2 regions of the Syntrophobotulus glycolicus DSM 8271 genome follow, and region 2 is predicted to be linked to the other one. Evidence: predicted binding sites of a transcription regulator. Region 2 holds the regulator's gene; the other holds the start of a gene.
The links. Region 2 encodes LexA, which represses DNA repair genes until DNA is damaged. Its sites were predicted from a motif close to CNAACANNTGTTNG; they were not measured.
Positions count from the first base shown of each region.

Region 1 (5,241 bases), 460 kb from region 2:
GGCTGAGGAAAATCAAAAGAAATGGATTGGAAAGACCGTCAAAGTCCTCTTGGAGGAACGGCTCGATCATACCCAGTGGCTGGGACGCAGTGAGGGTGATGCCCCGGAGATAGACGGGCAGGTTTATGTCAGGGCGCAGAAAAAAGAATTCAGTACCGGAGATATGATTGAAGTCACGGTTACCAACGCAGATATTTACGATTTGGAAGGAGAAGCAAGATGCTAAATCTTCCGAACATCCTGACATTAGTCAGAATCGTTATGGTTCCGGTTTTTATGGTCATCCTTCTGTTGAAATTGCCGGGAGGCAAGACGTATTTTGCCTATCAGAATTTCGTGGCGGCGGCGATTTTTATCATTGCGGCAGCTACCGACGGTCTGGATGGGTTTATTGCCAGAAAACTTCATCAGGTGACCAATTTGGGGAAATTTTTGGATCCCCTGGCAGATAAATTGCTGGTTTCTGCCGCATTGATATCGCTTGTACAGATGCATAAAATTTACGCCTGGATTGTCTGGGTCATTCTGGCCAGGGAATTTGCAGTCACAGGTTTACGGGCCATAGCGGCTGCCGATGGGGTAGTCATCAGTGCCAGCAAGCTTGGGAAGATCAAAACTGTTTCCCAGGTAATCGCCATAAGTATAATGCTGTTAAATGACTGGCCTTTCTCCTACCTGGGGATTTATCCGGGAAAGCCTTTAATTTATCTGGCTTTGGTGTTGACCATAATTTCCGGGGTGGATTATATTGTTAAAGCACGTAAGTTATTAAGCAAAAAAGATATCGGGAAGGTCAGAAAAACAATCAGGGCATCAAGGATCATCCGGAAAAAGAAATAAGAACGATTTATCGGAGTAAGGAAAGCAAGAATTACCGCAAAAGGAGTATTCTTGCTTATTTATTTTGACGGAATGAAGCGCCGATTCGACAAAAAAATCATCCGACAAAGAAAAAACGGAATGATCAAAGAAGGATAGGGTATAATGACAAATACATCAAACCTGTAGGAGGATATGTCAATGAAAGCAGAGATCATCTCGACAGGAACGGAGCTTCTTCTGGGAAAAACGTTGAATACCAGTGCAAATTACATCACCGGGCAGCTTTCAGGTCTGGGCATTGAAGTCGATTACCATACGACAGTAGGAGATAATAAGGAGAGACTGCAAGAAGCATTAAAACAGGCCATACATCGGTCTCAGCTGGTCTTTCTCACCGGCGGAACGGGCCCTACGGCCGATGATATGACAAAGGACCTGGTTGCGGAAGTCCTGGAACTGAAAATGGTTTTTAACCAGGAAACAATGGAAAAGATAAAGGACTTTTATTATGCGGAAAAGAAAACCCCTCCAGGGTCGGACAAACAGGCCTGTTTTCCCGAAGGTTCTCAAATCGTGCCCAATTCGGTAGGGACGGCGCCGGGGGCGATTATCGAAAAAGAAAACCACACCGTCGTTATTTTACCCGGGCCTCCGGGTGAATTGCAGCCAATGTTTGAGCAGCATATTTTACCGGTTTTGCGGCATAAACTTGAGAACCATTGTGAGCGATTGTATACCAGGATTTTAAAAGTCTTCGGCCTGCAGGAAGCGGAATTGGAAAAGGAGCTTCAGGGACTGCTGGGACAAAAAAATCCTTTTATCACATTGATCGACGGCCATACCTTTATGGACCTTCGTTTAACGATCAGGTCAAACGATCAATCGGAAGCCTGCAGGCTTCTGGATTCAGAAGAAGCAGAAATCAGGAAAAGGCTTGGCAGCAGGATATTTGCTGTGGATAACCAGACCCACGCATCTGTGACCGGAGATTTGCTGCGGCAAAATAAACTTACCGTTTCAACAGCGGAATCCTGCAGCGGGGGACTGCTGGGAGGGGCAATAACCAATGAAGCAGGCAGCTCCGATTATTACCTTGGAGGGGTGATTACTTACGCTAACGAGGCCAAAGAAAAGCTTATCGGGGTTCAGGCCGAAAGCCTTCGAAAATATGGGGCGGTCAGTGAGACTGTGGCGAAAGAAATGGCCGAAGGGGTAAAAAGAGCTCTGGGATCTGATTTGGCGCTGGCAACAACCGGCATTGCCGGGCCGGGCGGCGGAAATGATGAAAAGCCGGTGGGCCTGGTGTATATTGCTTTGGCGACTTCTGAACATACTGAAGTAAAAAGGTGTCTGTTTAACGGGGACAGAAAATCCATCAGAAACATGACGGTTGAAACAGCAATCAATATGCTGAGGTTGTATTTGCTCGAATAAGGAAAAATAAGAAAAGATTTTCTCTAATCAGAAAAAACCGTTTGACAAAAAGTTTGAAGAATTATTATAATAAAATAAATCGAACATATGTTTTGTTTCTTGGAGAGAATTAGAGGAGGATACAGAGAAATGTCAGGTACAGATAAACTCAAAGCCTTGGATATCGCTTTAGGACAAATAGAGAAGCAGTTTGGCAAAGGAGCAGTCATGCGTCTTGGCGAGGCTTCAACAAAAATGGCGATTGAAGTCATTTCTACCGGGGCCTTGGCTCTGGATGTGGCACTGGGAGCCGGAGGAGTGCCCCGAGGAAGGGTAGTGGAAATCTATGGACCGGAATCCTCAGGAAAAACTACAGTGGCTTTGCATGTGATAGCTGAAGCGCAAAAGGCGGGCGGAGTTGCGGCCTTTATTGATGCGGAGCATGCTCTTGATCCCGAGTATGCCAAAGCACTTGGTGTGAACACGGATGAGCTGCTGATATCACAGCCCGATACGGGTGAGCAGGCTTTGGAAATCTGTGAAGCTCTGGTTCGAAGCGGAGCAATTGATGTTGTAGTGATTGATTCGGTGGCGGCGCTTGTGCCGAGGGCGGAAATCGAAGGGGAAATGGGAGATTCTCATGTTGGCTTGCATGCCAGACTGATGTCTCAGGCCCTGAGAAAGTTAACGGGAGCAATCAGCAAAAGCCGGACCTGTGTAGTGTTTATTAATCAAATACGGGAAAAAGTCGGGATCATGTTTGGCAACCCGGAGACAACCACAGGAGGCCGGGCTTTGAAGTTTTATGCTTCCGTAAGGCTTGAAGTGAAAAAACAGGATGTGATTAAGCAGGGACAGGATGTGATCGGAAACAGAACCAGAGTAAAAGTAGTCAAGAATAAAATTGCCCCTCCTTTTAATCATGCGGACTTTGATATCATATACGGGGAAGGTATCTCGCGGGAAGGCAGTCTGGTAGATTTGGGAGCGGAAACAACGATAGTAACAAAATCGGGGGCCTGGTATTCCTATCAGGGGGAGAGGCTTGGGCAAGGAAGAGAAAGCGCCAAGGAATATTTACGCGATCATCCTGAGGTCAGGCAGGAAATAGAAGCAAAGATACGCGAGAAGCTATTGGTTAATAAAGGCAAGAGTCCTGCAAGCAGTGAAGCTGATCCGGAAAGCAGCGAAGAGTAGCGAAAGGAGCATTGATGAAGAGCGCTCTAAGCGAAGCCTTGAAAATCATTTCCCGCCGTATGGTCACATCAGATCAGCTTGAGACCAGGCTGAGCGGGAAAAATTATCAAAAGCAGGAAATCAAAGAAACGATAGAGAAGCTGAAAGCTTGGAATTATCTTGATGACAGGCAATATGCCGAGGCCTTTTGCAGAGCAAAAGCCGGAAAGTATTCGCGGGCTCGCATAAGACAGGAACTGGTCGTCTCAGGGATAGGAGAAGGAATAATTTCTGAAGTGCTTGAGAGGCTTTATCCGGAAGAGGCTGAATATGCTTATCTCAAGAGCATTCTTTCTAAATACATGGAAGAAGAAAAAAATAAAATGGCAAGAAGAGAAGCCAAAAAACAAGCCGAGAATATCTGCCAAAAAGTTGGACAAAGATTATACCGAAAAGGGTATCCTTATCGTTCTATTCAAAGAGCGCTTGAAGAATCAAATCATATTTAAAGAAAAAAGAGAAACAAATTAATTCGTAAGAATAGAAAAAACATTTTTGTGGCATTCCTTCAAGGAATGCCGCTTGACATTGCAGTTACATTTCATTAAACTAAAATTTGTAGACTTTGTCTCTTGAATTAATAACCTTAACGGTTTCTCTTATATATTTTTTTCTTGAACATGGAGTGCGTGACAAGTAAAGATATTTAAATATACAAAGGGAAAAGTATATCCTTGTTGGGTTAGAATGAAAGAGGCTGGTCATACCAGTTTTTTTTAGTGTTAATAAAAATTTATTTATTCATTTATTACTAAGGAGGTGAAAAATGTGGGATCATCAGCAATATTTGGCGTATTAGGCATATTAGCTGGGTTGCTGGTTGGTGCTGTTGCTGGTTGGCTTGTTCGCAGAAACGTTGCTGAAAAGGCGATTGGCTCTGCTGAAATAGAGGCAAAAAAGGTCCTGCAAAATGCGGAGGCCAATGCCGAAGCGAAAAAGAGAGAATCTGTTGTAGCTGCAAAAGAAGAAGTAATGCAGATCCGGAATGAGGTTGAAAAAGAAACCCGGGAACGCCGGAGTGAGTTACAGAGAATGGAAAGGCGTTATCTGCAAAAAGAAGAGACCCTGGAGAGAAAAATTGAGGCGATTGAAAGAAGAGAAGATCATTTAATTAAAAAAGAAGCAGAAGCCGAAGAACATAAAAATGAACTGAAAGAACTTGTCAATAAACAGATGGCGGAACTGGAAAGATTATCAGGACTCACACCGGAAGAGGCAAAACAGATTCTGTTAAAAAGTGTTGAGGATGAGGTCCGCTATGAATCCGCCATAATGATTAAGGAAATTGAGGGCAGGGCAAAAGAAGAGGCGGAGAAAAAGGCAAAAGACATTATTTCTCTCGCTATTCACAGATGTGCGGCCGATCATGTGGCAGAAAGTACAGTATCGGTTGTCGCCTTACCCAATGACGAAATGAAGGGCAGAATTATTGGACGTGAGGGCAGAAATATCAGAGCATTGGAAACCCTTACAGGAATAGACCTGATCATTGATGATACTCCTGAAGCCGTGATTCTGTCCGGATTTGATCCAATAAGAAGAGAAGTGGCCAGATTGGCCTTGGAGAAGTTGATTGTCGACGGTCGGATTCATCCGGCCAGAATTGAAGAAATGGTTGAAAAATCGCAAAAAGAAGTTGAACAGAAGATTCGTGAGGAAGGTGAACAAGCCACCTTTGAAACAGCTGTACATGGAATTCATCCCGAAGTGATTAAATTGCTCGGTCGTTTGAAATTCAGGACAAGTTATGGGCAGAATGTGCTCAAACAT
Region 1 covers NC_015172.1:2,235,564-2,240,804, reverse strand. The annotation lists gene rimO (30S ribosomal protein S12 methylthiotransferase RimO) at 1-226, shown strand, start outside; gene pgsA (CDP-diacylglycerol--glycerol-3-phosphate 3-phosphatidyltransferase) at 220-840, shown strand; gene SGLY_RS11025 (competence/damage-inducible protein A) at 1,021-2,256, shown strand; gene recA (recombinase RecA) at 2,386-3,432, shown strand; gene SGLY_RS17160 (regulatory protein RecX) at 3,447-3,920, shown strand; gene rny (ribonuclease Y) at 4,240-5,241, shown strand, end outside.
Region 1: a site for LexA is predicted at 2,337-2,350, ahead of recA (recombinase RecA). Genes of this name have one in related genera too.

Region 2 (5,241 bases):
TACGTTAAACTGGCCAATATCTTAGCAGCTCTTAATTTATCCGAAAAGGGATTTCTTGCTTGAGGCGATTATGCTCAAAAAAACAACTACGGAAAAATCTTTCTTGACCTATCTGTCAGATATTATTGAAATATCTTTAATTCTGTTTGCCTTGTCCTGGGTTCTGAAAACCTATTGCTTCGGTTTGCTGACAGTAGAGGATCAGGCAATGCAGCCGACGCTTCCTGCTTCAAGTATGGTTGCCGTTTATAAAGGGCCGGATATCTGGAAAAGAGGAGAAATCGTCTCATACTCTTCACCGGACAATGCAAAGCTTTTGATCAAAAGAGTCATTGGTCTTTCAGGCGATACCGTTGAAATCAGAAATGGACTGACCTTTATCAATAACCAGCCTCTTTATGAGCCTTACCAGCCGGAAAAAACAACCTTTGATCTGCCGGCGGTCCTTGTTCCCGAAAATCATATTTTTGTCATGAATGATAATAGACATATGAGAGACGATTCCAGATTTAACGGCTTAGTGGAAACGGGGCTTGTTCAAGGCAAAGTGTTGATCTGTTACTGGCCTCTTTCAAAAATCAAGATCTTTTTGTAGCGGAAACGATGATTGCTGTAACTTTTCGGTTCCGGCTAAACCAAGACAGGGGGGAGAATACTCAATGCCTAAGATGAAAGTTCTTGTCATTTTTGGCGGAGAATCCGGGGAGCACGAAGTTTCCCTGGTTTCGGCCGCCTCGGTTATTCAGGCTCTAGATAAAGAGAAATATGAAATATTAACCGTAGGAATAACCAAAAAAGGTCAATGGTACTGGGGGATTGATCCTCAGACCTGGAAGCTGAACAATGGCACAGTCTCCAGTCACGATGTTCAAGTTACCTTAGTCACTGATCCGGCCAATCCCCGTTTTATCCCGGTTTCCGGGAACACACTTCCTGGTGACGGTAAATTTGATCTTATTTTTCCGGTGCTTCACGGTCCAAAAGGGGAGGACGGAACTATTCAGGGCTTATTTGAAATAGCCGGTGTTCCTTATGTTGGCTCAGGTGTCTTAGGCGGGGCTTTGGGCATGGATAAAGACAGGATGAAAGCGGTCTTTGCCCAGGCCGGCTTGCCTATCGTACCTCATATTACAGTGTTAAAAAACCAGATTGACAATGATCCGGACAGTATCCGCACGAAGGTAATGACGGAATTATCTTTCCCTGTTTTTGTCAAGCCTGCTAATTTGGGTTCCAGTGTAGGGATCACTAAGGTCAGCCGAGAGTCCGATCTTGGTCAGGCTTTGAAGCTCGCTGCGGCTTATGATGATAAGGTTGTGATCGAACAAGGAGTCAAAGCCAGGGAAATTGAGCTTGCCGTATTGGGAAATGAAACCCCGCAGGCTACCGTCCCCGGTGAAATTATCCCGTGTAAAGAATTTTATGATTATGAAGCAAAATATATCGATGATTCCAAGCTGATTATCCCCGCCCAATTAAATAAAAAAACCGTAAACAAGCTTCAGGAATACGCTGTTACGGTTTTTCAAGCGGTTGATGCTTCCGGTTTGGGCAGAGTGGATTTTTTTGTTACTGATACCGAGGAAATCTTTGTCAACGAAATCAATACCTTACCCGGATTTACCAATATCTCGATGTACCCAAAATTATGGGAAGCAACAGGAGTCTCTTATCCCGAGCTGCTGAACAGGCTGATCCGGCTTGGTTTGGAAAGATTTCACCGGCTAAACGTCACAGATTAGACAACCAGCCGGAATACCCCAATAACCTTGCCTAAAATGGTGACATTCCGGGCATAGATGGGTTCCATACCGGAATTTTCCGGCTGGAGGCGTATACAGTCTTTCTCTTTATAAAATCTTTTCACGGTAGCTCCATCTTCAATCATCGCCACAACAATCTCCCCATTGTTTGCGGTATTTTGCTGACGGACCAAAACAAGATCATGATCGAGAATACCGGCTTCGATCATGCTTTCGCCCTGGATGCGCAGCATGAATACGGAATCGGATTTCACCATATCATAGGGTAATGGAAAATAATCCTCAATATTTTCTACTGCCATGATTGGCTGACCGGCCGTAACCTGGCCGAGCAGGGGAACATGTACGGTATTGTGCATCATTTCGCTATTGCCGGAGCCGTCCAACACTTCGATTGCCCGGGGTTTCGTGGGATCGCGCCGAATATAGCCTTTTTGTTCAAGAGTATTTAAATGATTGTGCACTGTCGAACTGGATGTTAGCCCGACAGCTTCACCAATCTCTCTGACAGAAGGGGGATAGCCTTTTTTGGCTATTTCTCTTTTTATGATATCCAGGATTTCCTGCTGACGCTGGGACAGATCTTCCATTATTTCAACCTCCCCATTATAATCCATAATTATGCATAATAGTATTTTACCATTAAAACCCCAAAAAGCAAACTTATGTTCGATTAATCGTTGACACGAACACAGGTTCGTATTACAATGATACAAGAACATATGTTTGGGGGTGGGGATTCTGAAAACACATGTATTAAAATATCCTGTCAGAGCATTAACAGTCTTTCTTTTCCTGCTGTTGCTCATGATCTTGCTCAACAGCGGCACATTATTCGGCCAAGGCTTTAATACTGCAACATATTATACAAAAGTAACCGTTCAGGAAGGGGATACCCTTTGGGAGATCGCAAACAATTTAGACGGAGCTTCCAATATTGACAATGTTATCGCCGGTATCATCAAATATAATAAACTGCCCAATCATAATATCGCTCCCGGTCAAATTCTCTATGTGCCATCTGTTAAAATGTAATCGATACTAAAGGATAAACAACCCTGATGACCTAAAAACGATCTTCATAAAAGATAAATACTCTATCAATAAAACATACTCTGCCTTTTTATAGAAGATTGGGTATGTTTTATTGATTTCTCGATTTAACTTGTACAACCTGCTGACAAATTATATAAAGGTTCCAGGGATTATTTAAGAATTTTTATCCATTGACCTCCATATATTTAGATCGTAATAGTTTGGAGGTCTTTTTTTATGAATAAAAAAAAGAGAATAATTGTTCTGATTATCTCTATTTTAACAGGCATATCGGTTTTGACCGCCAGTGCCTTTCTTTACAAATACCTTCATCAAGATCAGCTTTCACTCGATTATGAATATCTCAATTCTATTTCACCCGATCAGCTTCTTTATTACCAAAAAAAATATCCTGGAAATTGGAAGGATTATATCGCTGTCCTATCACTGCTCAATGATCCATATACCGATGATCATTCTAAAGAGCTCAGCCTGCGAGACAAATATATTAAAACTATCATTGCCCAACTGGAAAGTAACAAACAGTTCGCAGATATAGACTGGATAGGAATCAACCGTACCGAAAAAAATAAAATAATCAAATTCAGGCGAATCTTAGAATACTATACAATATACAATCCTGAAGAATATGGATTTCCGGTTGAAAAAGCTCCCACTTATGATGATACATATGGAGCAGACCGGGAGGGCGGCCAAAGACGGCATGAAGGAACGGATTTGTTTAATAAAAAAGGCACAAACATCATTAGTGTCTCGACGGGCACCATAGAACAGCTTGGTTGGAATAGATTGGGGGGAGAACGGGTAGGGATCAGAGGCTCAGATGGAAATTATTATTATTATGCTCATCTTGATACAATTAACAGCAGTTTATCTATCAATAAACAAGTCAATAAAGGTGATCTGTTAGGCACTATGGGTAATACCGGTGATGCGGTGACAACACCTGATCATCTGCACTTCGGCATTGAGCTGCCCAATGGAAAATGGATTAATCCTTTCCCATATTTGAAGGTCTGGGAATACTATCAGTTCAAAAATGAATAAAGAGCCGGCCGGTATTTTTGTTAAAGGAGAAACCGGCTTATGTAGTTTGAGTCCCATAATAAATATTATGTAAAGTAAAATGTTTTAGATGGACTTTTGGGTTATTAAGATGGTTTGCATCATTATAGTTCTCGATTTGGTTATATGTGTGTCTAGACAGCTTTTATAGATTAGTCTCATATTTATTTGTACTTTTCACGTATATCATAAGATTTAACAATCTTGTCTTAGGTATCAATACTTGAATTTTTAATATTTACGTACTAAATCTTGATTCTCAAAACTTTAAAATAAACAAAAGTTTTAAGCAAAAACATTTGCTTATTAAAGGATTGCACCATATTTCACATCATTTTGAAATATTTTACTAATGATTAGAGTCTTGTTAACATATTTTAAGCAATTACCTTATCTCCCCTTCTCTACTGTTTTATTCTATCTATTGTCGAAGAGAACAGAATAATCTCTCACTAGAAATAAAAACATGGTATCGTTTAATTCAACAGATACCATGTTTCATCTTAATTGGCAATGCCTATATTATACTTTCTTATGAAAGAAAGCCATAAGGAGACTGTTTTTTAGTTCTCTATTCTTTTACTGAAGTTAATAATTTCATATAATCAATAGAATTTTGATCATTGATTTCCGGAAAGTTAATATCAATATCCTTGTTGATATCATAAACTTCAGAGGAGAACCCTATTCCAATTTTAATTGTCCCTTTTATATCTTCAGGAATCTCTTCCTTGATGTCATTCAAATCCGCAGCCAAATGGGCTAAGGATTCAAGGTCTAAATTCAGATCAATATATCCGGTTTGCTTGATGATATACCCGTCTGCAATAAAGAATTTCAAGTTAATGCCTTTTTCTCCAATTATTCCTACGTCCGCCATTGAATCAATAAAATGATTAAACTCAGAGAGAAATTGATTGGAATTTTCAGAATATGATTTAAACGCTTCCTCCAGTTCAAGCTTTGCTTTTTCTTGATCAGGAATTTGAGCAATATCCAGACTGGTCATCATGATATCCTTGATAAAAGCAGTAGCGTCATCACTCTTCATAAAATGATTTACCGTATATCGAATCAGCTGTTTGAATTCCTGATCGTCAAGCTGAATTTCATACCAGACTCCCGTTTTTTGTCCGTCTTTTGTTTGCAGCACCTGCTGTTGAGTGTTTTTTACAATAAAGGCGGGGTTATACTGAACAGCATACTTCTTCAAAAATGAAATATATTTTTCCTCAATATCCTTTGAAGCCTTAATGATATCGGTATAGTTCATACTGATCCCTTGATCTTCCGCTACCTCCATAGGTTTGTATACCATATATTCTTTTCCGGCAAATTCAGGTGGCAAATAGGCTGA
Region 2 covers NC_015172.1:1,778,482-1,783,722, reverse strand. The annotation lists gene SGLY_RS08760 (methionine gamma-lyase family protein) at 1-63, shown strand, start outside; gene lepB (signal peptidase I) at 71-595, shown strand; gene SGLY_RS08750 (D-alanine--D-alanine ligase family protein) at 660-1,742, shown strand; gene lexA (transcriptional repressor LexA) at 1,739-2,353, opposite strand; gene SGLY_RS08740 (LysM peptidoglycan-binding domain-containing protein) at 2,490-2,798, shown strand; gene SGLY_RS08735 (M23 family metallopeptidase) at 3,036-3,866, shown strand; gene SGLY_RS08730 (hypothetical protein) at 4,456-5,241, opposite strand, start outside.